3 regions of the Shewanella spartinae genome follow, and region 1 is predicted to be linked to each of the others. Evidence: predicted binding sites of a transcription regulator. Region 1 holds the regulator's gene; each other region holds the start of a gene.
What was found. The regulator MetJ, encoded in region 1, represses methionine synthesis genes. The targets are predictions, from matches to a motif close to TAGACGTCTAGACGTCTA.
Positions count from the first base shown of each region.

Region 1 (6,717 bases):
GCGCTCGTTCTTATCGACGCGGCTGTTGATCTGATCGATCTCTTCGGTGAGATCGGCAAGTTATTGTTTAAGTTCGGCTATTTTTTGCGCATCGCTATCGGCGGCATAGACTGAGCCTGACATAGCCAGGGCGTTAGCGATCAATATAGACAGTAGAGTACGCATGTGAATCTCTCCTTAGGCGCTCATCGGGAGCGGTGAATGAGCGCTTCGATTACGAAAGCTGTGGTTAACCGCAAGTCTGTGGCTGATCTGAGTCGGCCGCGTGGTCGTATAAGAACTGCTGGATATCCAGGCGTTCTTTGTCGGAGAGCTTTTTAAATACGTCTGGTTGGGCGCTGTGCATGTCGCGCTTGAAGAAGCGATCCCACTGGCTCATGGTCTTGCTCATGGGCGTGAGTTCACCGGCGGCATCGCCCTTGCTGTGGCAGGCTTTGCACTCTTTTTTATAAAGGTGTTTCCCTTTCTTAGGGTTACCACCGTCGACGGCGTAGACTTGTCCGCCTACGGTGAAGGCGAGGAGTAAGCATGTAGCTATTTTGGCAACGTTTTTCATCATCATTTTCCTTAATCGCTACTCTGAGCGATTTATTAACCTGAAACAAAATGCTTGTTTCTTGTTGGAAAATTTACCAAAAGGGGTTAGTTGTAAATTTGATGTTGATCACCTTCATGAAAAAAATCTAATTGATAAAAATATCATGGATAAAAATCTAATGAATATTTGATAATGCAATGAAATTTAATGGTTTTTGTTCTTAAGGTTTTGCTGTCTTGTGATCTTGCTCTCGGGGAGAAACCACCTAGTTAGATCACACTTTATTATTTCAGCTCTCTCTAAATAGGTATTTTTGCTTGTTTTTGTATTGCAAACGGGCCTGTTTTAACGGGCTGGGTGGCGAACCGAATCGGCAGGTTTCTCTGGCAATGGGAAGGGGCGGCAAAATGATTTAAAAAAAAGTGTCTGATCGAGCTGTTTTGAGAGCACTTTTTAGCCGTCTTAGTCTATCTTTAAAGACGACTCGGGTAGATTCTCGAGCGAGAACAAAAATAATGAACGGGGTGAATGAGATGAAATACCTTAGCTTGGTCATCGCAGTGTTATTGTCTGGTAGTGCCTCACTGGCATCTGCCGCCTCCCTCTACAACGAGGCCCGTAGTGATGCCATGGGCGGAACCGGGGTCGCGGCCTCTAACCGCGAAGGTGCCGCCTTTATCAACCCCGCTCTGTTAGCCATTCATGCCCCCAAGTATTCCGGCGGCGCCGTGATGTTGCCCGTGCTGGGTGCCGAGGCTGCCAATATCGATAATCTGACCGACAAATTCGACGCCCTGCAGGCCTCCTATGACGGTCTGGAGGCGGCCATCAATGCCAGCGACGTCACTGGGATCACCAATTACCGCGACATGCTGGTCGCCGATCTCAAGTCCCTTGATGGTGAGAATGCCTATGGCAGCGTGGGGCTAGGTTTCTCCGTGGTTTTACCGACCAAGCGCATGCCTATGTCGATCTTTTACAAGACCTATATCGATGCGGTGAGCGTGGCGGTGATCGAGGACAGCGACATAGACGCCCTGACTAATCTCGATCCTAACAATCCGCCTGCCGTCACCGATCTGGATTCGCAGGGGGCCGTGGTCGCCGGTGCCATCTCTGATCTTGGTGTGGCCCTCAGCTTCCCGCTGTCGATCGTCAACATGCCGGTCGCCGTCGGTATCTCGCCCAAGCTGCAGCGCATCGACACCTATAACTATGTGGTCAGCGCCAACAACTTTGACGCCGATGATTTCGACGACAACAAGTACCGCAACGATGATACCGTGGCAAACCTGGATATTGGCGTGGCCATTCAGCCACTCGAACGCATGACCATAGGCCTGTCGGGACGTAACCTGGTGAGCCAGAAACTGGACACCGTCGAGGCGATGGGACGCAAGTTTACCTACCGTGTCGAGGCCCTCTATACCTTAGGTGTGGCCTATGATTGGGATAACTTCAGCCTGACGACAGATGTGGATCTTAATGGTCATAAGCGATTCGATGAGATAGGCGAGACCCAGTATTGGCGCCTGGGCGGCGAGATGAGGGCGACCGATTGGCTGGCCCTGCGTGTCGGCTATCGCCACGACATGAAAGATACCAGCAGTAATCTCTATACCCTGGGCACGGGCTTTACCATAGGCCGCTCCTTTAATCTGGATCTCACCGGTCTGGTGGGCACAGATGACGCCGTGGGCGGGGTGATTCAGACCTCCTATCATTTCTAGGATAGGTTTTTTAGAAACAAGAAGGCCGGCTATGATGCCGGCCTTCTTTTGAGCCTAGGTGTTAGAGCAGGGCACTTAAGGACTTGGCGGCCAGCAAGATGGCGCTCAGGCTACAGAGCACCAGCGTCATGATGCGGGTCTTATTCTTGTCTATGCGTCCCACCAGGCGATTGGCCATCAGGTAACCCAGCAGCACAGAGGGGAGCAGCAGCGCCGAGCAGTAGAAGTGATGCAGGGTCAGTAGACCCGTAAGCCCCAGGATCACTATGGCGATGGTGGAGCTGAAGATGAAGAAGGCCGACAGGGCCGCGCGAAACTGCTTGGCATCTTTACCCGAGAGCAGTATGGCCAGCGGTGGTCCGCCGATAGCGGCGATGTTGCCGAAGATCCCCGAGATCACCCCGGCGATAAACAGGCTGCGGCGGTTGACCACTAAGTTGAGCCGCATCAGGCTCAGCAGTACGGCGATGGCCACGATGATGGCGATAGTCATGCCGAGCACGTCCTGGGGGGCGACCATGAGCAGGCCGGCGCCGATCAGTCCGCCGGGGATGCGTCCCAGCAAGGCATATTGCAGGCCGTTGAATTCCAGGGCGCCACGCTCGCGGATCAGGGTCAGCAGGGCGATAGAGAAGCCCATCAGGATCACCGGCGCAGGCACCAGAGACGGTTCGATAAGGTAGAGCAGAGGCGCGGCGACGACTGCCATGCCGAAACCGATCAGGCTCTGGGTGAGGGCGCCGACGAAGACGATAAGCGAGGCTAGCGCCAGAATATGGGGATCGAGCGGAAGTGCAGGCACTGCAATGTTCCAGGCTAAGGTTGAAAACTAAAAGAGGGACCGCCTAGCGATCCCTCTATCGATTCGTGTGTGAGTGGATCACTCCATCTCTTCCCACTCTATGCCCATCTCGGTCATCAGACGTTTGACTTCGGCTGGGATGCTATCTGGCTTGTCTTTAGACAGGTCATCGTCTTGGGGGAGTGGTTGACCGGTGTAGGCGTGCAGGAAGGCCTCGCACAGCAGCTCGCTGTTAGTGGCGTGACGCAAGTTGTTGACCTGGCGCCGGGTGCGTTCGTCGGTTAACACCTTAAGCACCTTAAGAGGAATAGAGACAGTGATCTTCTTTACCTGCTCATTCTTCTTACCATGTTCAGCATAGGGGCTGATATAATCGCCATTCCACTCAGTCATTGACTCACCTGTAAATTCTAAAATTCGGTGCAGATTTTAAACCCTTACAAATTACAGTCAAATTATTGCCTCGAATTTTTGGCAAATGCAAATAGATTTCTAAATGTTTGGACGTCTAAACGTCCAAAAGTTGTTGACGCCCACTACCGGCTTAGGTACATTTAGACGTCCAGACATCTCTTTTGTCCGAGGTGCCTGCCCAGATCCATATTGAGGAGTTGAAGATGACAGCGCGTAAACTAGCCACCGCCGCCGTACGACGAGGCATAGAGTCAGACACTCAGCACGGTGCCGTGGTGCCGCCTATCTATCTGTCGACAAACTACTCGTTTGAAGGGCATCAACAGCCGCGGGCGTTCGATTACAGCCGTTCCGGTAATCCGACCCGCTCCATTCTCGGCGATGCGATTGCCGAACTGGAACAAGGGGCGACCGGCGTGGTGACCTGCACCGGCATGGCCGCCATCACCCTGGTGACCAGCCTGTTAGGCCCAGAGGATCTGCTGGTGGTGCCCCACGATTGCTATGGCGGCAGCTATCGTCTCTTCACCAACCTGGCCAAGAAGGGCGCCTTTAGGCTCCTGGTGGTGGATCAAACCGATGAGCGTGCGCTTGAGCAGGCGCTGACCCAGTCACCCAAGGTGGTGTGGCTGGAGACCCCCTCTAACCCGCTGCTGCGAGTAGTCGATATCGAGGCCATCGCTCAGGCGAGCCATAAGGTGGGCGCTCAGGTGGTGGTGGACAACACCTTCCTCTCTCCTGTGTTACAACAGCCGCTGTTGCTGGGGGCCGATATCGTGGTGCACTCCACCACCAAATATATCAATGGTCACAGCGATGTGGTGGGCGGCGCCGTGGTGGCCAAAGACCCTGAGGTGGGCGAGCTGCTGCACTGGTGGTCGAACACCCTAGGTCTCACCGGGTCAGCCTTCGACAGCTACCTGACCCTGAGGGGGCTGAGAACCCTGGCGGTGCGCATTCGTGAACACCAAGCCAACGCTCAGAAGGTATTGGCACTGCTTTGTGACCACAAGGCGGTGGAAAAAGTGTATTATCCGGGGCTTGCCGAGCATCCAGGCCATGAAATTGCGGCCAGACAGCAGAAGGGCTTCGGCGCTATGCTGAGTTTTGAATTAAAAGGTGGCGAATCGGCACTCGTTGCCTTTTTAGATGCGTTACAATACTTCTCGGTAGCCGAGAGTCTGGGAGGCGTAGAGAGTCTGGTGGCGGTCCCCGCGACCATGACCCACAGAGCCATGGACCCGGAGGCGCGCCGTGAGGCGGGCGTGAAAGATACCCTGATCCGTTTGTCAGTGGGCATAGAAGATGGCGAGGATCTGGTGGCAGATATTCTTGCGGGTTTAGAAGCGGCTATCGCGGTAAGTAGTTAAAGGGTTTGAGGAGCAGATAATGACACGATGTCATTTGCATAAGTTTGGTGGTTCTAGTTTAGCGGATGCAGATTGTTACCGCCGCGTCGCCCACATTTTACTGACCCACGGCCACAGCGATGATCTTATCGTGGTGTCGGCCGCGGGCAAGAGTACCAATTTCCTATATCGTTTGCTGGAGCTGTGCGACACAGATCAGCTGTGGCAGGAAGAGTTACAGGTGCTGGTGAGTTACCAGCAGAATCTAATCGAGCAGCTGCTTTCCAACGAGCAGGCCCGTAGCCTGAGAGAGCGACTGGCCACCGACAAGTCGCAGCTGACCAGCCTGTTGTCGCTCGATGAGCTCAACGATTATCAACGTAATCAGGTGGTGAGTTTCGGCGAGCGCTGGTCTTCCCGTCTGCTGGCGGCGCTGCTGCGCGAGTCTGGCGTGGCGGCGACCGATGTCGATGCCCGCACCCTCTTGGTCGCCGATGAAGGCGCCGTGCCGCAGATCCGCCTTGGCGAGTCGCGCCAGAAGGTGCAGGCGCTGCTCGAGGCTCATCCACAGGAGCGTCTGGTGATCACCGGCTTTATCTGCGCCAACGAGCAGGGCGATACCCTGTTGCTGGGCCGTAACGGCTCAGATTTTAGCGCCACATTGCTGGCCAGCTTGGCGGATATCGAACGCGTCACCATCTGGACAGATGTGGAAGGGGTGTTCAACGCCGACCCGAACCGAATTAACGATGCCAAGTTGCTCAAGAGCATGTCGCTCACCGAGGCGAATCGCCTGGCGCACCTTGGCTCTCCAGTGCTGCATAACCGTACACTGCAGCCCTTGTTCGACACCGAAGTGAGCCTGGCGGTGCGTTCAAGCTACGCCCCTCATACAGATTTTACCCTGATCGCCCCTAAGAGCTCGTCGGCCAGTGCCCCTGTGGTGACCAGCCTCTCCAGCGTCAGCCTGTTTAGCCTAACCATAGGGGTCGAGTTGCCGCAGTTGCTGGCCTGTTTTGCCCAGGCTGGCCTGACGCCACTGGCCTATTGGTCGTTGGCCCACGGCCGCGCCGAGCTGGCCTTTACCCATGAAAATCAGAAGCAGGCCCAGGCGATCTTCGAGGCCAAGCGCAGCGAGCTGGGAATCGATGAGTTACAGCTGCGCGACGATCTCGGTTTGGTGGCCCTGGTAAGCGCCGATGCCAGCCTCTATCGCCGCGGTTTCTCGCGTCTGTTGAGCCGTGAGGCCCATCCTCTGTGTAATGATGGCCTGAGCCTGGTGACTCTGGTGCCTAAGGCGCAGGTGAACCTGTTGACCCAGAAGGTGCACAGACGCTGCGCCGGTCCGCGCAAGCGTATCGGTGTCTTGCTGCTGGGCATAGGCAACATAGGCGAAGCCTGGATCGATCTCTTCAAGCGGGCTCGCCCCGTGCTCAATAAAGAGCTTGAGGTCAGCGTCGAGCTGGTGGGACTCTTAAGTTCCAAGAAGGCGCTGCTGAGCGAGACGGATATTGACTTAAGCAGCTGGCAGCAGGCTTTCGAGGAGCGCGGCACCGGCTGGCAGTACACTCATCTGTTCGAGCAGTTGCAGGCACTAAATTGCGATGAGTTGATCGCCCTGGACATCAGTGCCAGCGCCGATCTCACCCTGCAATACCCCGAATTTTTTGCCCGCGGCATCCATATCGTCAGCGCCAACAAGCTGGCGGGTTCTGGGCCGCTGGCCTTCTATCAGGAGCTGAAACAGCAACTGGGCAATCGTCGTCTGTTCTGGCGTTATAACGCCAGCTGTGGTGCGGGCCTGCCGGTGCAACATGCGCTGAACGATCTGCATAACAGCGGCGACAGCATAGAGGCGGTCGGCGGCATCTTCTCCGGCACCCT
Region 1 is NZ_CP080418.1:580,471-587,187, forward strand. It holds partial or broken gene K0I31_RS02605 (DUF3373 domain-containing protein) at 1-165, opposite strand, end outside; gene K0I31_RS02610 (c-type cytochrome) at 230-559, opposite strand; gene K0I31_RS02615 (conjugal transfer protein TraF) at 1,072-2,268, shown strand; gene K0I31_RS02620 (sulfite exporter TauE/SafE family protein) at 2,330-3,070, opposite strand; gene metJ (met regulon transcriptional regulator MetJ) at 3,149-3,463, opposite strand; gene metB (cystathionine gamma-synthase) at 3,688-4,854, shown strand; gene K0I31_RS02635 (bifunctional aspartate kinase/homoserine dehydrogenase II) at 4,874-6,717, shown strand, end outside.

Region 2 (6,717 bases), 1.6 Mb from region 1:
CTACTTAGGGGAGAAGGCGGCCCGGCCGAGCCACGTGAGGCCGAGCGCCTGATGCGCGAGGAAGCAGAGGACAACGAGTTTGCCCTCATCGAGCTGGCGCACCTCTATCAGGAAGGTAAACATCTGCCTAAGGATATCGATAAGGCAGAGGAGTGCCTAAGACAGGCGATGGCCATGGAAAACAATAGCGCCACCTACCTGTTGGGGGAGCTACTGCTCAAACATAAACGCGCCAACGACAGTCACCTTGAGGCGATCGCCCTGCTCACGCCATTGGCCCAGCAGTGGATGACAGACGCCCTATTTCTCCTGGGTCATGCCCACGAAGAGGGGCTTGGCACCCGTCGACATCTCCCCACGGCCCTGGCTTACTATCGTTTGGCGGCGATCGATCCCGCGCCCTATCATCTTGAGCGGGTCGAGACATTAAGTGCCAAGATGGGCAGCTATGAGAAGGAGCAGGCCGAGAGCCTGTATCAAGCATTTCTCACCGAGCACCCCATAGAGAAGTCCCAGCAGGCCTGCATAGATCTGACCCACGGCCTGCGTCTGCTCCATGAAGACGATAAAGGTAAACGCCATCCGAGAGAGGCCATTAGCTTTCTGGAGCGCGCCGCACTCGCCGGCGAGAACCTGGCATTTAAGCCGCTGCATAAAGCCTGCGCCGAGCTGAGCCAGAGGGTTGATGCCGCCGTCTGGGCACAGATCGCCCTGGAAGATCAGTTCTATTTTCTGCCCACGGGCGAGATGGAGAGCAGCTTAGCCAGCCTCAAGCAAGGCTTTAGCGAGTCAGAGCAGGCGCTGTTTGAGCAGCGCTTACAAGAAAGGCAAGAGGCACTCACAGGTCACTAGCCTTTCACTAGCACTCGTCGCTAATTGCAAACGCGCTAAGCCCAAAAACGCTAAGCCCCAAAGCGCTAAGCCCAAAAGCGCTAGCCCCAAAACATAAGCCCAAAAAAGGGTGACCAGTAAGCTGGTCACCCTTAGTCTAAAAACGGGGATTAGAAGAGACTAACCCAGGCGGCGTCTTAGCTCCTTAGTCGCCTTCACCATGTTTTGCAGCGCAGGCTCCACCTCATCCCAGGTGCGCGTCTTCAGGCCACAGTCTGGATTCACCCACAGCTGTCCCACAGGGATCTTGGTCGCCGCCTTCTCAATCAATGCCACCATCTGCTCCACAGTCGGAATGTTCGGGCTGTGGATGTCATACACACCCGGGCCTATCTCGTTGGGATACTCGAAGTCCTCGAAGGCATTGAGCAGCTCCATGTGTGAGCGCGAGGTCTCTATGGTGATCACATCCGCATCCATGGCGGCGATGGCATCTATGGTGGCATTGAACTCGCTGTAACACATATGGGTGTGGATCTGGGTCTCGTCCTCGGCGCCCGCCGCGCTCAGTTTAAAGGCAGCCACCGCCCAGTCGAGATAGTGCTGCCAGTCACTGGCCTTCAGTGGCAGGCCTTCACGAAACGCCGGCTCATCTATCTGTATGATGCCGATCCCCGCCGCCTGCAGGTCGGCTACCTCGTCGCGGATCGCCAGGGCAAGCTGATTGGCTATCTGCTCGCGGCCGATATCTTCCCGGGCGAAAGACCAGTGCAGTATGGTCACCGGGCCGGTCAACATCCCCTTCACCGGCCTGTCGGTCAGGCTCTGGGCGAAGCTTGCCCAGGCGAGCGTCATCGGCTGACGACGTGAGACATCGCCATAGATTAGCGGCGGCTTGACGCAGCGTGAGCCGTAGCTCTGCACCCAGGCAAACTGGGTAAAGCCTACCCCGTCAAGCTGCTCGCCGAAATACTCCACCATGTCGTTGCGCTCGGCCTCGCCATGGACCAGGACATCGATCCCCAACTTAAGCTGACGCGCTATGCTGTCGCGGGTCACCGCCTCGAGCTGCGCCACATAGGCCTGCTCGGTCAGCTCGCCCTTACGCCAGCGACTGCGTAGACCGCGAATGGCCGGCGTCTGCGGGAAGGATCCGATGGTGGTGGTGGGCAGCAGCGGCAGACGAAAACGGGCCTGTTGCTTTAGGCGGCGCTCGCCAAAACCGCTAGGACGATTGAAATCCTCAGGCGTTAAGGCCTTGAGCCTCGCCTGCACCTCAGGGTTGGCCGCCTGCTCACGGGCCTGACGCCTCACCTCACAACGCGCCACTATCGCCTGGGCTGCCTCGCTCTGTGGGGTAAGCAGCAAGGTGCGCAGCGCCGCCAGCTCGTCGAGTTTCTGCTTGGCAAAGCTGAGTTGATTGGCTAGCTCTGGCGCCAGCTCGGTTTCGCTCTCCAGATCCACGGGCACGTGTAAGAGCGAACAGGAAGGCGCCAGCCAGATTTGCTCGCCAAGATCCGCCACCACAGCGCGCAGACGCTCGGCCAAGATGTCGAGATCCGCCGCCCACACGTTACGGCCGTTGATCACCCCAAGGCTGAGCACCTGCGTCGGCTTCAAGCTGGCGCCAAACAGGGTGAGCTGCTCGGCATCGCTCACCAGATCCAGATGCAGGCCATCGACTACGAGATCCTTAATCAACTCATGATGATGGGCCACAGAGCCATAGTAACTGGCTAGCAGCAGCTTAACCCCCAGGCCACTGAGTTCTTTGTATGCCGGCTCGAAGGCCGCCAGCCAGTCATCATCTAGCTCCAGCGCTAAGATAGGCTCGTCGAGCTGCACCCAGGTCACGCCTTGATCGGCAAATCGCGCCAGAATCGCCTGGTAGGCCTCGAGCAAGTTGGGCAGCAGGCTCAGCTTGTCGAAGGGCTCGCCCTCGCACTTGGCAAGATAGAGGTAGCTGACCGGGCCAAGCAATACCGGCTTAGGCTGATGCCCCAGGGATTTAGCCTCGGCCACCTCGTCGAACAGCTGCTCATAGGCTATCTCGAAGCGCTGACCCGCCGTGAGCTCGGGCACTATGTAGTGATAGTTGGTGTTGAAGTATTTCTTCATCTGGGCGGCACGGCTCGCCTCCCCCGTGGGGGCGCGGCCACGGGCCACTCGAAACAGGGTATCGAGATCCACCTGCTCGCCGCTGCGATGGCGCGCCGGGATGGCATTGATGGTAGCGCTCAGGGTCAGCACCTGATCGTAGAAGGCAAAGTCCCCAACCGGCACTTGCTTCACCCCCGCCACCTGCTGCCACTGCCAATGGGTTCTGCGCAGCTCGCTGGCGAGCGATTGCAGCTGCGATTGGTCTATCTCACCACGCCAATATTTTTCCAGGGCAAATTTGAGTTCCCGTTGACGGCCGATGCGGGGAAAGCCTAATGAAGCGATATCTAGAGTTTGCATATTGTATACCTTTTGCATTAAGATGAGCGAAATTCATGGTTAGCGCCCTTCGCTGTCATCGCAATACAGGTTTGAGAACTGAAATTGCACAACAAACTAAAACAGGCGTCTGGACGTCTAGAAGTTTATTGTGCTAGTCTGTTGTCTCGCAATCGAATTGATTTCACGAGCAACATGAGCCAAATTCATGTGAGGTAAAAATGATAGAGCTTAGGCATTTACGTACATTGGTCGCCCTGAAAGAGAGCGGCAGTCTCGCGGGCGCAGCCAAGAAGCGCTTTGTCACCCAGTCGGCCTTATCCCACCAGATCAAGGAACTGGAGACCCGCATCAACTCGGCGATTTTCGTGCGTAAGAGTAAACCCCTCTCCTTTACTCAGGAGGGCGCGCGGTTGCTCAATCTGGCCGAGGAGATCTTGCCTAAGGTGATAGAAACCGAAATCGATCTCAAGAATGGCCTGGGCAGCGAGGCGAGAGATCTCTTTGTGGGTATCGAATGCCACAGCTGTTTTCGTTGGCTGATGCCGGTGATCGAGCAGTTTAATGCCAGCTTTCCTCACACCAACTTAGAGCTGTCGAGCCGCCACCTGTTCGACTCGCTGACCGCGCTCAAGCAGGGACAGCTGGATGTGGTGCTCACCTCTGACCCTATTCCCGACCATGATATCGCCTATCAGCACCTGTTCGATTTCGAGGTCAAACTCCTGGTCGCCGCGGATCATCCGTTGGCCGAGCTCCCCTATGTCACGGCGGCGCAGCTTAAGGATCAGACCCTGCTCACCTACCCAGTGCCACTAGACAGGCTGGATATCTATCGCCACTTCATGGAGCCTGCGGGCGTGCCGGTTGCCAAGCAAATCCGCTGCGATCTCACCGCCATGTTGCTGCAACGCATCGCCTGCAAAGATGGGGTCTCCGCCCTGCCGAGTTGGTCGATCAACGAGGCCCACGGCCTGTCGCTCAAGGCGGTAAAATTGGGTTCAGAAGGGCTCAGACGCCCACTCTTTGGCGCCTATCGCAGCAATGGCAGCAGCGCCCGTCTCGCCCAGCAGTGGCTCAATCTGGTGACCTCTGAGGGGCTGGAGCGTCAGGGGCACTAAAGGCGCAATTTCAGAAAAGCTAAAATTAAGGCACAAAAAAACCTGCACTCGGCAGGTTTTCTTTTGTCAGGTCGAATGCCCTAGAGCGGGTTGAGCAGTTGATTGCGCATGGATAGCACTCTGCGCAGCACCAGACCCGGAGAGTCTGGATTGCGAGTCTGACGTAGGTTATGGGCGATCATAAACTCTTCTCTGAGTTCCTCATCCAGGCCTAATGACTCGAATGCCTCAAGGGTCAGCGTCTGCTTCTGATTATCGATCAGCGACTTGATGATAGAGAGCGGGAACGACTGCTCCGACTCGGCATTCAGGTAGGCGAAGGCTGTCAGGGCGATGATCTCGCCAAACACACTAAACAGCGCCAGGGTCTGCACCTCATCGGGATTGATGTTCACCCCTTCCATATGATGCAGGCTATCCACGGCGTCTGTAGCGATGCTCTCGGTGAGCGCCCAGTAGCCGTATACCAGCTTCTTGTAGGGCTGTGGCAGCTCGTCGAGACGCTCCTTGAGGTAAAAGGTGAAGGCATAACGGTAGATATTGACCTGGCCCAGGCGCACCAGGGCATCTTTCAATGAACGGTTCTTCGATGACACGCTGGCGTTAGCCGCCGAGTTGCTGCGCCATAGCAGATGTGCCGCCAACGCGGGATCGGAAGAGACTATATCGATCACATTGCGGATATCGCCATCGGCAATAATGGCTTTCTTCAGCGGGATCAGAATCCCCCGTCGTCCGATAACCTGTTCTTCATTGGCAATAATTGCGCGTACTTGAGTGAATACCTGATGCTCAAGATCTGTCATGAGAAGTTATTAACCTGATTTATTATTGGCACGGCGCCATTTGTTATCCGAGAATTTACCCATAAAACGACTGTCTGGGTCAAGTCGATTTGGGGTAAAAACGGACATTAACCTAAATAAATTCATCTTGCCACTCACGCTTGAGCTTTCAGCCTATAATGGACGAAAGATAAGCGACAAAATTCCGCCACTTAACCAAGGGGTGACGCCCATTGACTGGCTACTGCCAGGGCCATTTTAGCTATAGGGCACCTGCCTGTTGCAGACGCTGATATAGGTGCTCGGCGAGACGACGATAGCCTTCATCGTTGAGGTGAATCGCATCAGATTTTACCTCTGATAATTTTAGCAGTTCTGTCAGAAAATCCTCAATAAATAGCGGCTGATATTGCGCGGCCAGCTGCCCATACAGGGGCGCGGTTTCTAGCCAGATACTCTTCTGGGGCACACCGATCAACACAACAGGAATATCGCGCCGGTGGGCCTGTGCCAGCATGGCAGAAAGGTTGGCCTCGACCTGCGCCGCGCTGCCATTACGCAGAAAATCATTGCCCCCCTCGAGCAAGATGATGAGATCCGGCGCCGTCTCATCCAGTACTCGGGCGAAGCGCTCGCGGCCCTGGGATGTGGTCTCCCCCGAGATGCCGGCGTTGATCACCTCGCGTCCGCTTATTGCTTGCAGCTGCGCAGGATAATCCATGCCTGGGCTGGCTCCCACGCCCTGAGTCAGGCTATCGCCAAAGGCAAGGATCCTGGCACTCCCCGGCAAGGGAGCAAGTGAGGGCCCGCCACTTGGCCAGAAGATGATGGCCAAGATCAAGATAACGGGCAAGAGCAGCCACTTAAATTTCATCCCACAGACTCCCAAATGATCTATGCCCTATGATGAACAGCAGGCAATAAAAAAGCCAGTCAGATCTGACTGGCTCTTAAGGCTAAAGCCGCGTTAGAAGCGGTAGCTGGCGGTCAGGCGCAGCGCCCGGCCTGTGCCAGGGTAATAACCGCTACCCCAGGTGCTGAAATACCCTGAGCTGACATACTCCTTGTCCAGCAGGTTATCGACCCGCAGGCTGGCCAGCCAGGCATCGCGGCTATAGTTGATGGCGATGTTCGCCAGGGTATAGGCATCGAGCTTATCGCCCTGGTTGGCATTATCACCCTCCATGTAACGCTCACCGGTGTAGACCGCCTCGGCGAAGAGCTGCAGATGCTCATATACATCGTAGCTGACATAGCCACGACCTGAGTTCTTGGCCACCCAGGAGAGCGCCTTACCCTCGTTAGCCCCTTCGGTAAACTCGGCGTCTATGTAGTTATATTCAAGCCCAAGCAGTAGATCCTGAGTCGCCTGCCAATCCCAGTCTGCGCTCACCCCATAACGGCGCGAGGCATCGGCGTTCACGTTGGCGCCGGGAAAACTACCACCGACAGGCGTCTCGGCGCTGGGGTCGAAGACGATCTCATCTTCGAGATCCAGACGATAGGCACTCAGGCGCAGGGTATTACGCTCGAGCAGCAGA
Region 2 is NZ_CP080418.1:3,583,115-3,589,831, forward strand. It holds gene K0I31_RS15575 (tetratricopeptide repeat protein) at 1-852, shown strand, start outside; gene metE (5-methyltetrahydropteroyltriglutamate--homocysteine S-methyltransferase) at 1,012-3,291, opposite strand; gene K0I31_RS15585 (LysR family transcriptional regulator) at 3,492-4,391, shown strand; gene K0I31_RS15590 (HDOD domain-containing protein) at 4,472-5,197, opposite strand; gene K0I31_RS15595 (arylesterase) at 5,439-6,050, opposite strand; gene K0I31_RS15600 (TonB-dependent receptor) at 6,144-6,717, opposite strand, start outside.
Region 2: metE (5-methyltetrahydropteroyltriglutamate--homocysteine S-methyltransferase) is a predicted target of MetJ. The motif match lies at 3,402-3,419, and genes of this name have one in related genera.

Region 3 (6,717 bases), 1.5 Mb from region 1:
GGTGAGCCTGGGGGTCTTTACTACCAAGGATGTGATTATCGAGGCCAGGCAAGATCCTAAAATCCCCGGCGTGACCTGTCATATCAGTCGTATCGAAGCGAATCTGGACTTTGCCGATCCGTCGGATATGGGGATCGCCTGCCGTCAGACAGGGCCGATTTTGCCTGCGGATCTCGCCAATATCGACAAGAGTCACGGCGGCGAGGTGGTGTTTAAGGCCTCACTGAGTATCTTGTTCAAATCCCTCAAGGTGAGACGCATCTATGACGCCGACAGCCAGACGCTGATCTATCTCTCTTACTCCACTAAGGAGACAGATGGCAGCCATAAGCACAGCCTGTCGACCGTACCCCTGTACGGCACCCAGGTCTGGCAAGCGCCTGCGGCGCAAAACGGAGCGCCAGCGGCTAAAAACTGAGAGTCAGCGGCTAAAAAAAGAGCGCCAGCGGCTAAAAAATGAGTGCCAGCGATTAAGCACTGATCGCAAGCAGCGCAAAACGGAGCGCCAGCGACTCACTAGCGAGAATCGGAAAAACCAGCAGGTAATCAAAACAAAGAAAACGCCGTCATCTGACAGCGTTTTTTATGGGGGATCCTCTGGCTAATTCAGGCGAGGCGCTAGTCGCTCTGGCCATCCAATACCGCGTTGTAGCGGGCAAAACCGGCCTCGAGATCTTTGATGAGATCCTCAGGATTTTCCAGGCCCACATGCAGGCGGATCAGCGGCTTGCTGCTGTCCCACTGGGTGGCGGTGCGCAGTTTGTCGATACCGAAGACGCCGAGGATCAGGCTCTCGTAGCCGCCCCAGGAGAAGCCCATCTTGAAGTGGTCCATGCCTTCGACGAAGGCGGTGATCGCCTTAATGTTGCCACGTTTGAGCACGAAGGAGAAGAGGCCGTTGGAGGCGCTGAAATCCCGCTTGAAGAACTCATGTCCTGGGCAGGAGTCAAAGGCGGGGTGGCGCAGATGATCCACCTCTGGGCGTGTGGCCAGCCAGTTGGCGACCTCTAGTCCATTCTTCTCATGCTGGGCCATGCGTACTCCCAGGGTGCGCAGGCCGCGGCTGGCGAGATAGATATCGTCCGCCGAGGTGCATTGGCCCATGAGGTAGCTGTTTTCTCTGAGCTGGTTCCAATGAGCCTGGTTGGCGGTGGCCGTTCCCAGCATCACATCCGAGTGACCGACGATATATTTGGTCGCCGCCTGAATCGAAATATCCACCCCCAGCTCGAAGGGGCGGCAGTTGATGGGTGAGGCCCAGGTGTTATCCAGCATGACCACCAGATTGTGGCGATGGGCGATGGCGCTCAGGGTCGGCACGTCCTGCACTTCTAGCGTGATGGAGCCCGGAGATTCGAGAAACAGCACCTTGGTATTGGGGCGGATAAGCGCCTCTATGCCATCACCTATGAGGGGATCATAGTAAGTGGTCTCTATGCCGAAGCCCTTGAGTAGCTTGTCGCACAGATCCCGAGTAGGTTCATAGGCGGTATCGACCATCAGCAGATGATCGCCCGCCTTGAGGAAGGAGAGCAGTGCGCCTGAGATGGCCGCCGAACCTGAAGGGTACAGGGCTGTGCCTACGCCGCCTTCGAGTTCGGCGATGGCCGCCTGGAAGGCAAAGTGGGTTGGGGTGCCGCGGCGACCATAGAACATCTCGCCGTTGGCGCGGTTCTTGGTGGCATGACGCATATCCTCTATGGTGTCGAACACCACGGTGGAGGCGCGAAACACCGGCGGGTTGATCACTCCCTTGCTCCACTTCTTGTCGCGGCCGACGCTGACTATCTTGGTCTCTCTTTTCATCCCATACTCTCGTGTTGGCAACTCAATGCAGCCATCTTAACATCTATACGGCTAAATGAAAGTGAGATTTATTGGAGTGCTTTTCCTTTTAGCGTGGAGGTTACTACGCCTCCAGCGGCAGACGGATATGGATAACCACGCCGGTGGCCTGGCCATCCTGCATCAGGTTCTCTGCGCGTATGCTGCCCTTGTGAAAATCGGTGATCAAACGGGCGATATAGAGCCCCAGACCCAGGTGAGGCTTGTCCTGCGCCTTCTGGGCGCGCACAGATACCATGGATTCGAAAATCTGCTCGCCCATGTTGGCGGGCAGCGAAGGCCCCAGGTTACTCACGCTCAGCAGCGCCTGACGGCCCTTTGCCTTGAGTGACACCTTAATCGGCATATCGCTCTGGCTGAACTCGATGGCGTTGGCGATCAGCTTGTCCATCAGCTGGGCGATATATTCGGGCACCCCGCGCATGGTCATGGGCTCCTTATCTATCTCAAGCTCAAATACCTGATTGGCATAGGTCATCTGATAGCCCTGCATACAACCTGAGATCACCTTGGAGAGGGGGAAGTTGTCCACCTCGGCGTCGGTCAGCGCCTCTTCGAGACGGGTGGCCTCGCTCATGTTGTTGAGGATCATATTAAGGCGGCTCACCCCTTCGTGGGCGCGGTCCACATACTTCTGATGTTGCGGCGGCAGATCCTGGCTGTTGAGGTGCTCGAGTGACGAGCGTACCACGGCAACCGGCGTGCGCAGCTCATGGCCTAGGCGCGACGACATGTTCTCCAGGTAGTGGGTATATTGGCTCAGCCGGCCGACTATGCTGGCAAAACTACGGCTGAGATCGCCTATCTCGTCGCGCACCTTAGAGCCGACAATTGCCTTTCTGATCCGGCCCTGGCTGTCGATCGCCTGCTCGGCATCGTCCCTCAGCTTACGGATGCGGCTGGAGATGCTGGAGGCGAAGAAGAAGAGCGCTAGTGTGCCCATGCTCATCACGGTCAGGATCACGTTAAACAGCTTCTCCAGCGCCTTGTTGCGCAGGGTGCGAATGCCGTGGGTAGTCTCCTCAGCGATCACTACGCCCATCACGGTTTCGTCGATCCAGATGGGGCTGGCGGCGGCCAGGATCACCGCCTTGCCATCTGGGCTGAGGCGCCAGGTGGAGCCAAACTGACCGGCCAGGGCCTTGCGGATATGGCTGCCCTCCAGCACGGTAGAGTCTTTCAGCGAGTCGACGAAATGCTTCGGCGGCGTAGTCAAAATGCGATAGTAGAGTGGGTGCAGGAACTGCTGCTTGAAGCGGCCCCAAAAGGTGTCCGGTGTCTGCTCGGTTGCCGTCTGCGCCCACACATTGGTGCTGCTGTAGATATCACCAGATTTTGCCAGTACCCGGCCGTGGCGATCCACCACCCAGATCCGCGAGCTGTTGTGGCTCATCCCCTTGATGATGCTCTCGATCTCAGGCGAAGGCACCAGTACCGTCCCCAGCTTGGTAACATCATCCGTGGCCGAGGTGCCGACGATCGCCTCGACGTTACGTTCCTTTCTGTCGTTAACATCGACGATGGCAAAGCCCAGCTTGCTGCCCACCATCTCAAGCGGCATCCTCAGCTCGATATTGTAGCCTTTCTCTGTCTTCAGCCATTTGCCCTGAATGCGCACCTCAGGGGTGACGGGCTGGGACTTGCGGGGATCGGCGGGCAGCTCGAAGGCGCTGATCCAGCCGTCGCGTATGGTGGCGACGATATAACGGCGGAACTGGCCGTCGGGCGCCAGGGTAGCGATGGCCAGATGATCGTTGTTGTCGATGCGCAGGCTGTTGGTGCCGCGGTAGATCACCTTAGGATCTGTCACCTCGAAATAGCCATAGAGGTAGCCGGCATACTTGCCCACCATATGGGTGAAACTGACGTTGAGTGGCTTGCCGTCATCGGCCTTAAACAGCTGGTGATCGGCGCCGTAGGTCACCGCGCGGTGGCGGTTAGAGGCCCATTCGCCCAGCTTGCCATCCAGATGGATAGGGCCGGTTAAGGGATAGGCGTAAAGATCCCGCCCCTTTTTTACTTGTGACAAGAAGCTCGCCTGCTTGTCGAATAGCTTGGGGCGTTCATGCAGGGCGGTGGCCAAGGCCTGGGTGGTGCCTTCAAGAGTCTTTTCCTGGCCGTGGCGCAGGTATTTCTCCATCTCCCACACATATTGATAGCCAAGCCAAGGCAGGCAGAGCAGGAACAGGGAGAGTACGGCGACCTTAGTGCGCAGGCCGATGGGCAGATTAAACATGCTTAGTCTTGGGTATCCCAGCGGTAGCCCATGCCGTAGACGGTATCGATGCAATCGAATTCTGGGTCTTGACTGATAAATTTCTTACGGATCCGCTTCACGTGGGAGGTGATGGTGCTGTCATCCACATAGATCTTGGCGTCCTGCATCAGCGCCTGACGGCTACGCACATGGCCTGGGCGTTTGGCCAGGGCGTGCACCATCCAAAATTCGGTCACCGTCAGCTCAATAGGCTGCTGTTTCCAGTAGACCTGGATGCGGTTGACATCTATGGTCAGGTTGCCGTGCTCTATCATGCCATCTTGTGGGTTAGCACCATTTTGGATGTCCGAGCGCCTAAATAGCGCCGCGAGGCGAGCGATTAGATGGGGGAAGCTGACATCTTTGCTCAGATAGTCGTCGGCGCCCAGTCTCAGGCCGCAGACGGTGTCGAAGTCACTGTCTCTGGCGGTCAGAAAGATGATAGGCAGGGTGTTCGACATGGCTCTGAGTGACTGGCACAGGGTAAAGCCACCATCTATCTCATCTTCTAGGCCTATGTCGATGATTGCTAAGTCAGGCAGACGTGTGTTGAAGGCCTCCATGGCGCTGGGGCGGTTGGCGTACGCCTGCACAAAGTAGCCTTGCTGCTGCAGCACCTCTTTGTAGTTTTCGCGGATAGCCGCCTCATCTTCCACTATTGCAATACGCTTCATGATCCATCCATTACAGCTTAGGGTTTCTGGAGTGTGACTATACAGCAAAATACCCGGGAGAAAAGTGGCCCGGGGTAAAAGCCATTTTCTTGCCACATTTGGTCTGCGCATCGTCATTTTTGCACCCCGGACTTGCCATTTCACTCAGGTTTAATGACCTCATCGACAGGAACCACAGGGTTCTTATTTACCAATCCATGTCAACTTGAGGATTTTCCCATGAAGAAGCAGATCATTGCCGCATTTATCAGTGTTTCGTTATTTGGCAGCTCAATGGCTTTCGCTGCCCCCGCAACTCAAGCGACTCAAAGTACAAACAATAGCTCGGCCGATGAAGAGGCGCTTATCGGTGTGGGCTCTGGCATAGTGCTGGGTGCCGTGGTTGCCGGCCCTGTGGGCGCGATTATCGGCGCCTTCACCGGCGGCATGATAGGCCAGACGGTGGCCAACGACAGCGAGATCAAACAGCAGCAGGCCACGTTAGCCGAGCAGGAGAGCCGCATGATGGCGCTCAAGCAGCAAAATGAGGCGCTGCTGACGGTGCAGCAGGAGTATCAAGAGGCCAAGGTGGAACTGGCACAGCTTAGACAGCATCAGGGCACCCGTTTGGAAGAGCTGGCCCTGGGGCTCAACGTCCAGTTTAAGACGGGCTCATCGACCGTCGAGCCGCACTTTCAGAGTCAGCTCAACGAGGTGGCCGATGCCATGGCGATCTCGCCGCAGCTTAAGTTAGATCTCACCGGTTACGCCGATCGCCGCGGCGACAGCAGCTACAACCAGGCCCTGTCAGAGCAGCGCGTGGCCGAGGTGAGAAGCTACCTGGTATCCAGAGGCGTAGATGAGGCCCGTCTGGATGCCAAGGCCTATGGCGCCAGCGCGCCGGTGAAGGATGAACAGAGCTTCGAAAATGACTTCTTCGATCGCCGCGTCACCATCAAGTTGCTGCCTGGCGATACCGCCCTGGCATCTAACTAGATCCCGCACCATGAAGCAACGCGTAAAAGGAGAAGTAAGATGTTGCCACGCCCGCGTCTCAGGATGAACCAGACCGACCTTTGCCCCCCGAGGGGGGCGCTTTTTTCTCGCCAGCGTCTGGTGATCGCCGCCTTGGTGTTCAGCGTCAGCGCGATTGGCTCGACGACGCCGGCCTTCGGGCGCATGGGTCAACCGGCCGGTGTCAATGTGACGGCTGCCAAATATGGTGAGCAACTGCACCATTTCGATCTGCCCGCCGCCGATGAGCCCATTTTAGGCCAGGGTATGCTCGAGTATCGCTTAGATGGCGTTCAGCTAACGAGCAAGTTGCCCGCTACGGCGCTTGCCGTGGATACCCAGGTGCAGATGAATATCTCAGGTTGGATCAACCGGGTGTCGGTAAAGCAGGTGTTTGTGAATGACAGCGAGCATTGGCTCAATGGTCGCTATCAATTTCCGCTGCCTCACGATGCCGCGGTCGACAGCCTCAAGCTGCATATCGGTCAGCGAGTGATAATCGGTGAGATCCAGCCCAAGGCAGTGGCGAGGCAAACCTTCGAACAGGCCAAGGCCAGCGGCAAGAAGGCCAGCCTGGTGAGTCAGCAAAGACCCAACATCTTCACCTCAGAGGTGGCGAATCTGGGCCCGGGCGAGGCACTGGTGGTGGAGATCGCCTATCAGCAGCAGGTGCGTTATCAAGATGGCGAGTTCAGTCTGCGTTTTCCTACGGCAATCACCCCGAGATACTTTCCCAAGGGGCAGGCTCCAGACTTAGAACAAGCGTCAGTTAACGATATACAAGGACTTAACGCCCTGAATGAGGGCGCACAGAGCGATGAGCACAAGCTCTATCTGGATGTGGTACTGGACGCCGGTATGGCCATCAGCCGACTGGAGACCCCCTATCATCAGATGCGTCAGACCCAGCTTGGCGGCACTAAGATAGGGCTCAATCTCACGGCCAAC
Region 3 is NZ_CP080418.1:2,049,456-2,056,172, forward strand. It holds gene K0I31_RS09210 (CreA family protein) at 1-418, shown strand, start outside; gene K0I31_RS09215 (cystathionine beta-lyase) at 619-1,806, opposite strand; gene pdsS (proteobacterial dedicated sortase system histidine kinase) at 1,910-4,081, opposite strand; gene pdsR (proteobacterial dedicated sortase system response regulator) at 4,084-4,776, opposite strand; gene pdsO (sortase-associated OmpA-like protein PdsO) at 4,996-5,751, shown strand; gene K0I31_RS09235 (marine proteobacterial sortase target protein) at 5,791-6,717, shown strand, end outside.
Region 3: K0I31_RS09215 (cystathionine beta-lyase) is a predicted target of MetJ. The motif match lies at 1,843-1,860, and genes of this name have one in related genera.